Regions from separate parts of the Roseomonas sp. SRI_022 genome, predicted to be linked through region 3. Evidence: riboswitches for the same ligand, from Rfam matches in the RefSeq annotation. Region 3 holds a riboswitch; each other region holds the start of a gene.
What was found. A riboswitch is a leader RNA that binds a small molecule or an ion and turns the genes downstream of it on or off. The one in region 3 is predicted to bind S-adenosylmethionine.
Positions count from the first base shown of each region.

Region 1: linked by a shared signal. The riboswitch ahead of AC2YHJ_RS25420 (hypothetical protein) and the one ahead of AC2YHJ_RS16210 (hypothetical protein) in region 3 are both predicted to bind S-adenosylmethionine.
Region 2: linked by a shared signal. The riboswitch ahead of AC2YHJ_RS18565 (hypothetical protein) and the one ahead of AC2YHJ_RS16210 (hypothetical protein) in region 3 are both predicted to bind S-adenosylmethionine.

Region 1 covers NZ_JBYCZL010000038.1:28,522-32,475, reverse strand. The annotation lists gene AC2YHJ_RS25435 (sulfurtransferase) at 1-421, opposite strand, end outside; gene AC2YHJ_RS25430 (Bug family tripartite tricarboxylate transporter substrate binding protein) at 421-1,386, opposite strand; gene AC2YHJ_RS25425 (DUF1194 domain-containing protein) at 1,469-2,089, shown strand; SAM-I-IV-variant riboswitch at 2,130-2,237, shown strand; gene AC2YHJ_RS25420 (hypothetical protein) at 2,277-2,579, shown strand; gene AC2YHJ_RS25415 (2-aminoethylphosphonate--pyruvate transaminase) at 2,668-3,774, shown strand; gene AC2YHJ_RS25410 (Bug family tripartite tricarboxylate transporter substrate binding protein) at 3,806-3,954, opposite strand, start outside.
Region 2 covers NZ_JBYCZL010000019.1:71,485-75,438, reverse strand. The annotation lists gene AC2YHJ_RS18575 (GIY-YIG nuclease family protein) at 1-286, opposite strand, end outside; gene AC2YHJ_RS18570 (DUF4823 domain-containing protein) at 524-1,063, opposite strand; SAM-I-IV-variant riboswitch at 1,709-1,817, shown strand; gene AC2YHJ_RS18565 (hypothetical protein) at 2,275-2,553, shown strand; gene AC2YHJ_RS18560 (hypothetical protein) at 2,967-3,746, opposite strand.
Region 3 covers NZ_JBYCZL010000015.1:54,585-58,538, reverse strand. The annotation lists gene AC2YHJ_RS16215 (hypothetical protein) at 502-1,173, shown strand; gene AC2YHJ_RS16210 (hypothetical protein) at 2,037-2,774, opposite strand; SAM-I-IV-variant riboswitch at 2,772-2,880, opposite strand; gene AC2YHJ_RS16205 (carbon-nitrogen hydrolase family protein) at 3,223-3,954, shown strand, end outside.

The DNA.
Region 1 (3,954 bases), on a different contig from region 3:
GCCCGCTCTCCACCGGCAGCCCCGCCGCCTTCCAGGCCGCCAGCCCGCCTTCCAGCACCCGCACATGGTCGAAGCCGAGCCAGCGCAGCGTCCAGAAGGTCCGCGTCGCCCAGTTGCCGCCGACGCGGTCGTAGAGGACCACGCGGCTGTCCTCCCCCACGCCATGGGCGCCGAAGGCGGCGGCTGCGGCGTCGGGCGACGGCAGTGCGAAGCGGTAGGGCTTCGTCCGGTCCCACAGCCAGTCCAGCGCGTCGAGGTGCACCGAACCGGGAATGCGCGACTTCTCGAAGGACGCCCGCGCGCTGTCTGACAGCATGGTGGACATGTCCGGTGAGGGGCGCTGGAAGACGCTGCCGTCCAGCACCACCAGGCCCGGCGTGCCGAGTTCCGCCGCCAGCGCGGCCGGGGTGATCGTCAACATCACTCGGGCTGGAAGTTCGCGATGCGGAGAAGTTCGGCGTTGCGCGCCACGTCCTCGACGATGAAGCGTTCGAGCTGCGGCACCGTCTCGGCGACCGGCTCGAAGCCAAGGCCGGTCAGGCGTTCGACAACCGCGGGCTCGCGCATCGCCTCGACGATCACGGCATTCATGCGGTCCACGATCTCCCGCGGCGTCGCGCGCGCCGCCCAGACGCCATACCAGGAATAGAACTCGAAGCCCGGCAGGCCGGATTCCGCCATGGTCGGCAGGTCGGGCGCGAGCGCCGTTCGCTGCGCCGTCGCGATGCCGAGGCCACGCAACTGTCCGCCGCGGATCATCGGCAGCGTGGCCAGCACCGGGTCGAACATCAGCTGCGCGTTGCCGGCCGCAACATCGGTCAGCGCCGGGGCGGATCCGCGATAGCCAACGATCTCGATATTCGCGCCGGTCATGCGGTTGAACTCGATCGACCCCAGATGCCCCGCGGCGCCGAGCGAGGAGGTGGCGAAGGTCCATTTCGCTGGCTCGGCCTTCGCCGCTTCCACGACCTGCGGGATCGTCGTCTGCGGCAGGCGCGGGTTCATCACCAGCACCAGCGGCCCGCGCGCGGTGCGCGCCACCGGGATGAAGTCCGTCACCGGATCATAAGGCGCGTTGCGCATCACATGCCGCGCCATGGGATGAATCGAGGCGGAGCCCATGATGGTGTAGCCATCGGCCGGCGATTGCAGCACCGCCTGGCTGCCGACCGCGCCATTCGCGCCGGGGCGGTTCTCCACCACCACGGTGACGCCGAGCTTCTCCTGCAGCTTCTGCGCCGCGAGCCGCGCCATCGCATCCGTCGCGGCACCCGGCGTGTAGGGCACGACCATGCGGATGGTGCGGTTCGGCCAGGCGCCCTGCGCGACGGCCGGTCGCGCCAGCGCCAGGCCGGCCGCGCCGGTGAGCAGGATCCTGCGGTGCATCGTCAAATCTCCAGGGCTCATCGGCGCCAGCATGCGCACCAACCGGGCGTGCGGCCAACCGCTGCACGTGCGAAAAACGGGCATGGAGAAGGTCGATCTCGCCCTGTGTCTCGCCGTGGATTCGTCTTCCTCCGTGGACTACGACGAGTTCGGCCTCATGCTCGGCGGCTATGCGGCCGCACTCCGCGACGACTCGGTGCAGGCCGCGATCACCGCCGGACCGCGCGGGGCGGTGGCGATCTGCATGATGCAATGGTCAGGGCGCGGGGCGCAGGCGGTCGCCGTGCCCTGGACCCGGCTGGACAGCCCGATGGCGGCCGCGGCCCTCGCCGAGGCGGTGGACAATGCGCCGCGCCTGGTCCCGCCTGGTGCCACCGCGCTGGGGGAGGGGATGGCCGCCGGCCTCGCCCTGCTCGGCGCTGTGCCGGCGGAGGCGAGCCGGCTGGTGATGGATGTCTCGGGCGATGGCCGGCACAACCAGGGACGCCCGCCGGGGCCGGTGCGCGACATCGGCGTGGCCGCCGGGGTCACGATCAACGCGTTGGCCGTGCTGAACGAGGAGCCGGACCTGCTCGACCACTACCGGGCGGAGGTGATCGGTGGGCCGGGGTCCTTCGCGATGCACACGCCCGACTATGCCGCCTTCGCCGAGGCGATCCGCGAGAAGCTGCTGCGGGAGATCGGCGGCGCCGCGATCGCGTGAGCGCGCCCCTTGCCTTTGCCCGCCGCGCATGGCTTTCTGGGCCCTGCATCAAGAGTTGGGCCGGCGCCCAACGCCAACCTGCCTTCCCGGGCAAGGTGGCGCCTCCGAAAGGGGGGATGCGGCCGCTCCGGCAACCAAACGGGAAGCGTCGCCGCGTCAGGTCCGGTCCAGCCATGTGGAGGATCCGATGCTGGACGCGACGCCTGCCCCTGACCTCGATCTACTGCTCGCCCCGGGCGACCAGGCGGAATTCGTTGCCCTGTGTGCCTGGACGACGCGGCTTGGCCGCATCGAGACCTCCTGGCTCTATGTCGTGCTGCACCAGGGCCATGGGCCGTGGACCCATGCCTATCGGGTGGTGCCGGACCGCCGGCCGGGGCATCTCGCGGTGTTCCTCGAACGCGCCGAACCGGGCGACCGCCGGGCTGCGCTGAAGGACTGGCTGCGGGGCCGGGCCGAGGCGGCCGATGGCCGGCGCGCTGCGGACTGACCCTGCCAGCCATGCGCCGGCCCGGGTTGCGCGTGCAGTGCGAGGCGGGGCAGAACCATTGCCATCCCTTCGTCGGAACGGCGACTCCATGCTCCTTCTCATTCCCGGCCCCGTGCAGACCCGGCCCGAGGTCAAGGCGGCCATGGCCCAGGACATCGCCCCCTGGGACCGCGATTTCCAGCGCGTCTATGCCCGCATCCGGGAACGGATCGTCGGCGTGGCCGGCGGCACGCCGGGCGTCCATGCGACCCTGCCGATCCAGGGTGCCGGGCATTTCGTGACCGAGGCCGCGATCCGGACCTTCGTCGCGCCGGGCGCCAAGGTGCTGATCCCGATGAACGGCGCCTATGCCCAGCGCATGGCGCGGCTGGCGCGGGAGGCCGGGCGGATCGTCGTCGAATTGCCGCTGCCCGACACGCGCGGCGCGACGGCTGCCGACATCATGCCTGTGCTGGACGCCGACCCTGCCATCGGCACCGTGGCCATGGTCTACAACGAGACCGGGTCCGGCATCGTCAACGATGCTGAGGGCATCGGTCGCGCGCTGCACGCGGCCGGCAAGCGGCTGATCCTCGATGCCGTCTCGGCCTTCGGCGCGTTGCCCTTCCCGCTGGCCGGCCATCCCGAATGCGACGTGCTGGTCTTTACCTCGGGCAAGTGCCTGGAAGGCATGCCGGGCATCGGCTTCGCCGTGGCGCGCATCGACCGCGCCGAGGCCTGCGCGGGCAATGCCGGGTCCTGGTCGTTCGACCTGTCCGACGTGCTGGCGCATGCGAAGCGGTCGGGCTGGGGGTCCATCCGCTTCACCCCGCCGGTCCAGGCGATCGCCGCCTTCGACGTGGCGCTCGACCTGTATGAGGCCGAGGGCGGCCAGGCGGCGCGGCTCGCGCGTTATCAGGCCAATGTGGGCATCCTGTATGACGGCGTGGCCGCGCTTGGCCTCACGCCCTATCTGGCGCGCGAGCATCAGGGGCCGGTGATCGTGACGATCCACCAGCCCGCCGATCCGCGCTTCGACCTGCAGGTCTTCGTCGAGGCGCTGAAGCGCCGGGGCGTGCTGATCAGCAATTTCTACAACACCAAGGCGCCGACGATGCGCATCGGCGCCATCGGCGCGATCACGCCGGACGACATGCGCCGGGCGGTCGGCGCGATCGGCGCCGCGCTGGACGACGTGCTGCAAAAAGCGGCGTAGAGCGAAGTCGGGGAGGGCCGGGGCCCTCCACCTATTCCGGCCGGATATTCGCCGTCTGCACCACGCGCCGCCAGCGCTCGATCTCGGCACGCTGGAAGGCGCTGTAGTCGGCCGGGCTGTTGGCGACCACGCTGAAGCCGATCTGTTCCAGCCGCTGCACGCTCTCGGGATGCTTCAGCG
Region 2 (3,954 bases), on a different contig from region 3:
GATCCGATATTGGGATCGGCGCCACCGTTGCGCGGGCACGCATCCACTCATCCGGACGCTGCTCACCCCGATGACCGAACGTCATCCGTTTGCCGCTGCCGACTCGCCTTAGGTGAATGCCGAGCAAGCAACCCAATGTTCGACGAAGTGTTGACCTCTCTGCATTCCTGAGATGGTCCCTCATGCGTGCGCGGAGATGGCGCTTCTCCCCGTTCTGAGCCGGGCGCCGCGCAGCTGATGGCGCGATCCCGATGTAGAGCAGGTGACCAAACTTTGAATGGCGCATACGCGTCTGTAGGAACTTCAGGCGGCGCCTCGTCGAAGAACCACCCATAGATCCCAGCCAGAGTCGGGATGAGTTCAGGCTTCGTAGTGGAAGCGCCAACGCTGTGATGATCACCGAATTGCCGAAGCCGATGCAGGATTTCCGCGACCATATTCGCTAGCCCGCCGCCTGTTCGATCTGCCCGATGCTACCGCTCATGCGTCGCCTCCTCAGGTGCTATCGAGTTCAAGCACTGAGTCAGAACAAGGACGCAGCGAAGACCCCTGTCGGCGTGGCCAGAAGATCTTGGGGCTTGTCTCCGCCGAGCGTCCACCAGGAACTCCGCCCAGTGATGGCGCTTCGGGTCAAAAGCTGGCCATTAGGCATTTCGAGAACCGAGACGATCACTTCAATCCGGTCGGGCAGGCCGGACCACTCAGTGGCGCGGTCTTCCCAATGGGTAATGAGCGGGAAGACTAGGTAGTCGGCCTGAGCGGCGCGCGCTGCCGCGAAAGCAGCATCCTGAGAGACGGCGGCACCGCCCAAGTCCACGCGTGCTGCATGTTCCATCAATGCCGGTTGGAGGGCGCGTGCGGTGGAATCGCCGGAGCCAGCGTAGGTGGTCTCTCCGTATCGGCCATCCGGCGGCACCGTAACCAAGAACCTGCGATTGCGGTCGAGGCGCGATTGCTGAGCCGTGAGGGTCGTTGCCTGCTGCGCACTGCCGCACCCGGCGACGAGAGCGGCTGCGGCCAGTGGAGCGATGCGACGGGAAAGAAGTTGGACGGGAGCCGGCACTACGTCGAATCCTGATCCGAGACAGGTTCGGCGCAGTATTGCAATGGCGCGCTTGGGAGTGAAGTCGCCGAACCTTGCTCACTACGGCTTTGAGGAGAAGGACCATCGGCGGGCAGAAGTTGCCCAATCAGCGCGCGTGTCGCGCCCCGGTGCACGACCGTGGCAGTGTGCGCGGCAGTCGGACAGAACCGGTGGCCAATCCTCGGCTTCGGTCGGGGTCCAGAGAATTACCGTTCCCGGTTCCCATCGCTGCGCGTTAGGGATTCAAACCGAGAAACCCGACCCCGATGCTCAGCTGCGTTGTCGCGGGGGGGGGGCGGGGGATATGGCTTAGGGCGGCGACTGCGCGGCTTTGTCTGCTCGGAACGGTACGGTACGCAAGCGCCGACGGCCGCATGGCTGCTCAGCATTCACGAAGGTGGTCGATTGGGGGCGCTGGCCACCAACCCTCCACCTGCCCCCAGGGTGATGCCAGCGGGGGGGGGGCTAGAGGCACCGAGCTCGTCATTGAACGAGATCCGGCAGCTTGCGTCGGGCAGTGGCTGGTCTAGGCCGCGCGATAGAGCCGGTACGCCAGAGTCGGCGCGGCCGCAGTTGCCATTGCTTGCTTCCCTTGACGGCATTCGATCAACCCCATAGTGGCCATACCAGCATCAAGAGAGCTCGGGCAGCCTGTCCGCGCCGCCAACCGGCCCTCCGTCCGGTGGCTCCCAGTTCGGGGATGCGGCCCTCTCGGGCAAAGGAGGCTTTCCATGGCCAAGTCGAAAGTCGTCCCGGCACACGTTCGGTGCCTGGATCTTTGGCGCTCTTGTCAGGTGGAGCCAGCAGTCGTCAGCGGGAAAGTCGTATGGCGTGTCGTGGCAACGCGCCCTGAGTCATCGTCCAAGGGTGGCATCTCGGGCTGGCGTGTGGCGCGTGACTTCACGACGCGGATCGAGGCGTGGAGCGCGGTGACGGAGGCGAACAATCCACCGAGGGATAAGCGTGGGCGGATCCGTCCGTGGAGGACTGAGGTGTGGATCCAGACCACGGATGAGATGACCCTGCAGCCGCGCGAAGTGCCCCCGCCACGAACCCGGATGCGGATGCCGAAACCACGATCGGCGTCCGCTGCCAGGCCATCGTGTCCTGAGGTAGAGGCGCTTGGTGTATCCCTGGCCGAGCGCGGCGGCGTGTGGTCATTCACCGGGCTCTGGCGTGGGACCGAGCGCGTGCCGGCTCGCCTGAAGTCCGATCTTTATGGTGCGTTCTGGGATCTGCGAACCGGCATCGGCGGCCGGACGCGCGTTCCGGCCGGGCCGCGATCACGTGTCCAGCGGGAGCTCGGGCTTCACGAGCGCGAGGAGATTGCGCCCGGCGTCGTGAAGACGCGCAGGACGAAAAGCGACGGCGCTGGCTTCGTCATCCGCGCCTGGGTCGCGCGGGCGGGATGCAAGTGGGGGACCGACGCGGTGCCCGTGGATGACGACGCAGCAGACGGCGCGGGGTGATTGGCTGCGGGTAGGGCGGGGGGAGGTCACCGGCTGCTGGTTTCCAGCGCAGGCGGCGCTTGCTCAACCGACGCGAACAGGGAGCGGGCGGATTTTTGGCCGGGGTTCGTTTGGAGATGTCGATCCCCCGCCACTCCACTCGCCCCCCGCCCGGGGCACCCCGGGGGGGGGGGGGGGGATGACGGACCTGCCCTGGGGTCAGCTCCCTCCCTCCAAACCGGGGCTTGGGATCCGCGCGCGGCCGTTCGAGGCGCTGCGTCCTCGCAATGACCGCGATAGAAGGGGGTTAAGCGAGGGGGTTGCGCTCATCATTGCGAAGAACGCCTCAGATATACGCCAATTCGGCGATCTATGTGGCGTCCTGTATGGACGCCTACTGCCTTCTGCGGCGAACTGGGGCCGGAAGCCGGGCTTCAGTCGAGCGGATTGTCCTCGTAGTCCTCGGCGACTTGGTTGTCGTCGACGAACTCGCTCTGCCCTTCGCATGCAACCAGTTCAACGTTCGTCGCCTTGCCGTCGATCACGAGGGATCCATCGGTCGATACCCGGCAGCTGCTCACCACCTCGAGCAGGACGAGCAACTCATCACGCGTCAGACCGTCGAGAGCGGAGACGTGGACGTGATCCATTCGCGTTGGCGCGTAGGTGCCTGCGATCTTCGACACCTCGGACAAGGCGGTTGCAATCGCGCGCCGATCCCGCGCGTTGTGGGCATCCTGGATGAGCTCGTGCAGCACCGCCATGCTCCAGGCTTTCACTCCGTCGCGCCCTGCTCGAGCGAGGTCGATCCTCGGAAGCGGAGTCGGTGGGTCAATGGCGAGGACAGCACTGGGTGCTGTTCGAGACGTGCTGGTGCTGGAAGGTGCCCGCTCTTGCGGGCTCAGCTCCTTGGCAACGACAGCGCGCGAGGGCGACGGAGCGACCTGGGCAACCGCAGCAGCGCGGGCGACCGGCTGCACCACGGGCGGCGCCGGCGGAACCAGCGGCCAGGTCTTCCGAGGCGCAGGACGTGCCGCGGTGACCTGCAGTTCCGCGATGCGCTGCTGCACCTCTGGGCGCTTTGCCATTTGTGCCGCCTTGGACGCGGCTGTCGTACTCGAGAAGCCGGAAGCCCGGCAGGCGGAAGCAGCCGACAGGCCAGACACAAGCAACGATGCAAAGGTCTCCAGGCGTTGATCGTAGAGCGCGGGCATATCCGGCGGGACCCTTCCGTGTGTGGTAATATAATACCACATAGTCGAGCCGCCGAACACAGAGTTCTCGATAACAGTAGGTAGGTGAGTGGGTAGGTGGGTTGGTCCGCGACACCCACCCACCGACGGTCGGGCATGACCGGCGAGACGGGATCGCGCCGCGCTCTGACGGATGGGACGGCGATCTGCCCAGTTCGGCGATCGCATC
Region 3 (3,954 bases):
GAACGAATTTCGGCCTCACCGGCGGTCAACACTGCGACACGGACCGGGCCGGATGCGGGACTGTCGAGAAGCCCGCCTATGATCCATCGATGAAGCGGCAGCGTCTCACACAGAGCGGGGCGTGCCCGCAGCGCGCTGTGGCCGGTGAGGGTGCAACTCGGTTCCAGCGGCCGCGCCCGCCGGATGGCGATCTCCTCCAACGCTGGTCGGGGATCGCACTGGCAAGGTCCGGCGAAACGTCGACACCGAACGGATCAGGCAGGTGATCCAGTCTCGCGCGTGCGCATCGCATCGCCGGATCCTCGGTGGGTAGTCTCCGAAAGGGCGGATTGCCGCAAACTGCAGGCTGCAGCCGCGCATCGCCGATGCACCGGTTAGTGCGGTTAGAGCCATCTAACCGCGGCCAAACTGCGTTCTAACTTTCTAACTCACCGTTCTAACCCAAGCCGTGACGGGCTTTCTTGAATGCGGTATCCTGATACCGCCTTACTGGAGGGCAGCATGCCCACCTTGACCGATGCCCGCACCGAACGCCTCGCCCACCTCCTGGCCGCCGGCATGACCCGCGCCCAGGCCTGCCGCATGAGCGGCTACAGCGCCACAACGGCGGCGGTGAAGGCGCACAAGATCGCCGCCCGCCCGGATGTCATGTCCCGGGTGCTGGAGCTGACCGGCGGGGTCGCGCCGGCCGCCCTGGTGGGCAGCGCGCCCGCGCATCTGGGGCCGCCAGCAACGGGCCCCTGGGCCGCTCCAGCGGCCGCGCCGGCGCCTCGGGCGGTGGTAGTGGCTGCAGCACCGCATTTGCCTTCCAGCGAGCCTGTGGATCCGCCGCGGCCCCTTCCCCGCATCGACCTGGCGACGGCGAGCCCTGAGCAAGCGCGGCGCTGGTCGCTTTCCGTCCTGGCTGAGGTGATTCACGAGGCGCACTTCGCCCGTGATCGACGGATCGTGGTGAACGCCATGACGGAGGCAAACCGCCTGAACGGGCTGCACATCCAGAAGATCGAACATCTCCAGACGTCGGTCCTGGACGGTTTGTCCCGCGCCGAGCTGCTGATGTTGGCCGAAGCCCTGAAGAACGGTCGCGTCGAGGACGGGATGTTCGTCATCGATGGCGAAGCGGTAGCCACCGCCGAGCATGAAGCCGAGCTTCTGGACGATCCCCTGGCCTAGCGCGCCGTCAAGCTACGCCTGGCGGCGCTGACGACTCACGCCTGGTGATCCTCGTAGGAGCGTCCCACTCAGATGGCGCCGCGATGCCAGCCCAGTTCAATGGCTGATGACGAAGGGCACCTTCTGGTTGGCGTCTACACCGGCCACCATAGCGATGCACCGATCCGCACATTGCCGCCAGTTCTTCGTACTTCGCGATCGAAGCCCCCTCGCGCAGCCCCCTCAACGCATAGATCGCTGCCGCTTCGCATCGTTCGCCGCGCCTTTTGCCACAGCGCGGTCCGCGTGAGGCGCTCACCGACAGGGGCTTCCCCAAGGATCTGACAAAGGGGCCCAGTGGGGGTGCCGAACCCCCCCCCCCACCCGGCCCTGACCGGGGGGCGGGTGGACGACCGGGGGGCACTGCCTCCAAACAAGCCCTCCCCCAGAAATCGAACTGGCCTCACACAGATTCGTTCTGATAATGGAATTTCTTGTTGCGCTTCCTCTCGCCGATTTCGAGGGCCTAGCGGCCCGAAAGGACAGGCCCGGCCATAGCCGACGACGGGTCGAAGCATGCCTCCACCGGCTACCAACCCCATCCCACGCTGTCAGCATCGCGGAGGCCGGGTGCGCGCCGTTGGCTCGATACCAAGAGATGGACGGCATAGGCGGGACGAGGTTAACGGCATTCACCCGCCGGGCGCCCTGCACGGTCTCAGCAGACACGCGTCATTCGCACGCCGAGTGCGGAGCGGAGGAAATCCTCCGCAACCTAGCGCGCTGTCGGCAGCGCTCCCGCACGGATCAAACCAAACGCTGCCCCGAAGCCGACCAGATCAATCGGTGGGCGGCTTGGATCTCACCATTCCAGCCGCTACCACTCATCGCTCGCGATCTGCGGCGTCGTCCGTGACCGGCACTGCATCGGTCCCCCAGTTGCATCCCCTCCGCGCGACCCAGGCGCGCACGAAGAAGCCACCGACATCGGTCTTCTCCCTCCGCGTCTTCACCACGCCCGGTGCGACCTCTTCCCGCTCGTGCAGGCCCAGTTCGCGCTGGATGCGCGAGCGCGGCCCAGCCGGAACACGTGTCCGGCCGCCAATGCCGGCTCGCAGCTCCCAGAAGGCGCCGTAGAGGTCCGACTTCAGGCGCGCCGGCACGCGCTCGTCCCCACGCCAAAGTCCGATGAATGTCCACATGCCGCCGCGCTCGGCCAGGGAAGCACGAAGTGTGTCAGCCTCGGGAGACGATGTCCGACCAGTTTGCGCCAGTTTGGGCGTCGGCATTCGCGTCGGGGCCCGCGCCCGGCGCGCTGTGCGAGGCAGCAAAGGCGTCTCGTCCGTGATCTGTACCCACGCCTCAGTGGACCGAGTACGGACCCGCCCGCGCCGATCCCTCGGCGGGTTGTTCGCGTCCGACACCGCGCTCCAGGCCTCCGTCCGCGTCGTGAAATCGCGCGGCACGCGCCAGCCCGAGATGCCGCCCATTGCCGCGACTTCACGGCACGTGGCGACGACACGCCAGACAACCTTCGCGCCGACGACCGCCGGTTCCACCTGACAGATACGCCAAAGTTCCCGACGCAAGAATTGCGGCGGGACGACCTTCGACTTGGGCATTGAAGCCTCCTTTGCCCGTGTGGGCCGCATCCCCGAAATGGGAGCCACCGGACGGAGGACCGGTTGGCGGCGCGGGCAGCCTGCCCGCGCTCTCTTGATGCTGGTTGCTCGATATTGCCTCGATCGGAACCGGTCAAGGCGAGCGTGCAGTGGCGGCTGGGCTGTGCCGGCATCATACGGCTCAGGTGATGTCGGGCCTTACGTTTCACGGTGCAAGTTCGCCAGAGCGGTTGGGGTCGAGGGCTCGAATCCCTTCGCCCGCAGCGGTAGGAACCGGAATCCAACTTTCTCTGGGCGTGTCGCCCGCCGACGAGCGACGCCGGAAAGCGAAGCATGCCCCGCAGAAGGGTCTGCGAGTGGTGTTGCCGGGAAAAGCAGCGTGCGAAGGCAGCGCAGCATGCGTGGTACGGTGCCCTCGCCCCAACCCGGGGCGCGGCGGAACGATCACATGAAGCTTGCAGTTGTCCAGCAACCGCCGGTCTACCTCGATCTTGAAAAGTCCATGGCGCGCGCGGTCGAGCTTGTCGGTGAGGCGGCAGCGGAGGGCTGCGACATGCTGGTGTTTCCGGAGGCATGGCTTCCCGGCTATCCGACGTTCGTCTGGCGGCTGCCGCCGGGGGCCGGGATGGGAAAGACGGATGAGCTCTACGCCCTCTCACAGTCGAACTCGGTCGACCTTAGCAGGGACGGGCTGCGACCGCTTCTGGAGGCGGCGAAGAACCATGGGGTGGTCATCGTACTGGGCTACCAAGAGGTCGACGGCTCGGTCAGCGGCAGCACGCTGTTCAACAGCTGCGCGATCATCGACGCGGACGGCAGGCTTGCGAACAACCACCGCAAGCTGATGCCGACGAATCCGGAGCGGATGGTCTGGGGCTTCGGCGACGGCTCCGGCCTGAACGTCGTGGACACCGCGGTCGGCCGCATCGGGGCACTGATCTGCTGGGAAAACTACATGCCGCTGGCACGTTACGCGCTCTATGCGCAGAACATCGACATCTACGTCGCCCCGACGTGGGACAGCGGCGAAACCTGGCTCGCGACGATGCAGCACATCGCGCGCGAGGGCGGCTGCTGGGTGGTCGGATGCGCGACGGCGTTGGAAGCATCCGACATCCCCGATGGCGTGCCATATCGCGACGAGCTTTTTCCGAACAAGGACGAGTGGATCAACGCGGGC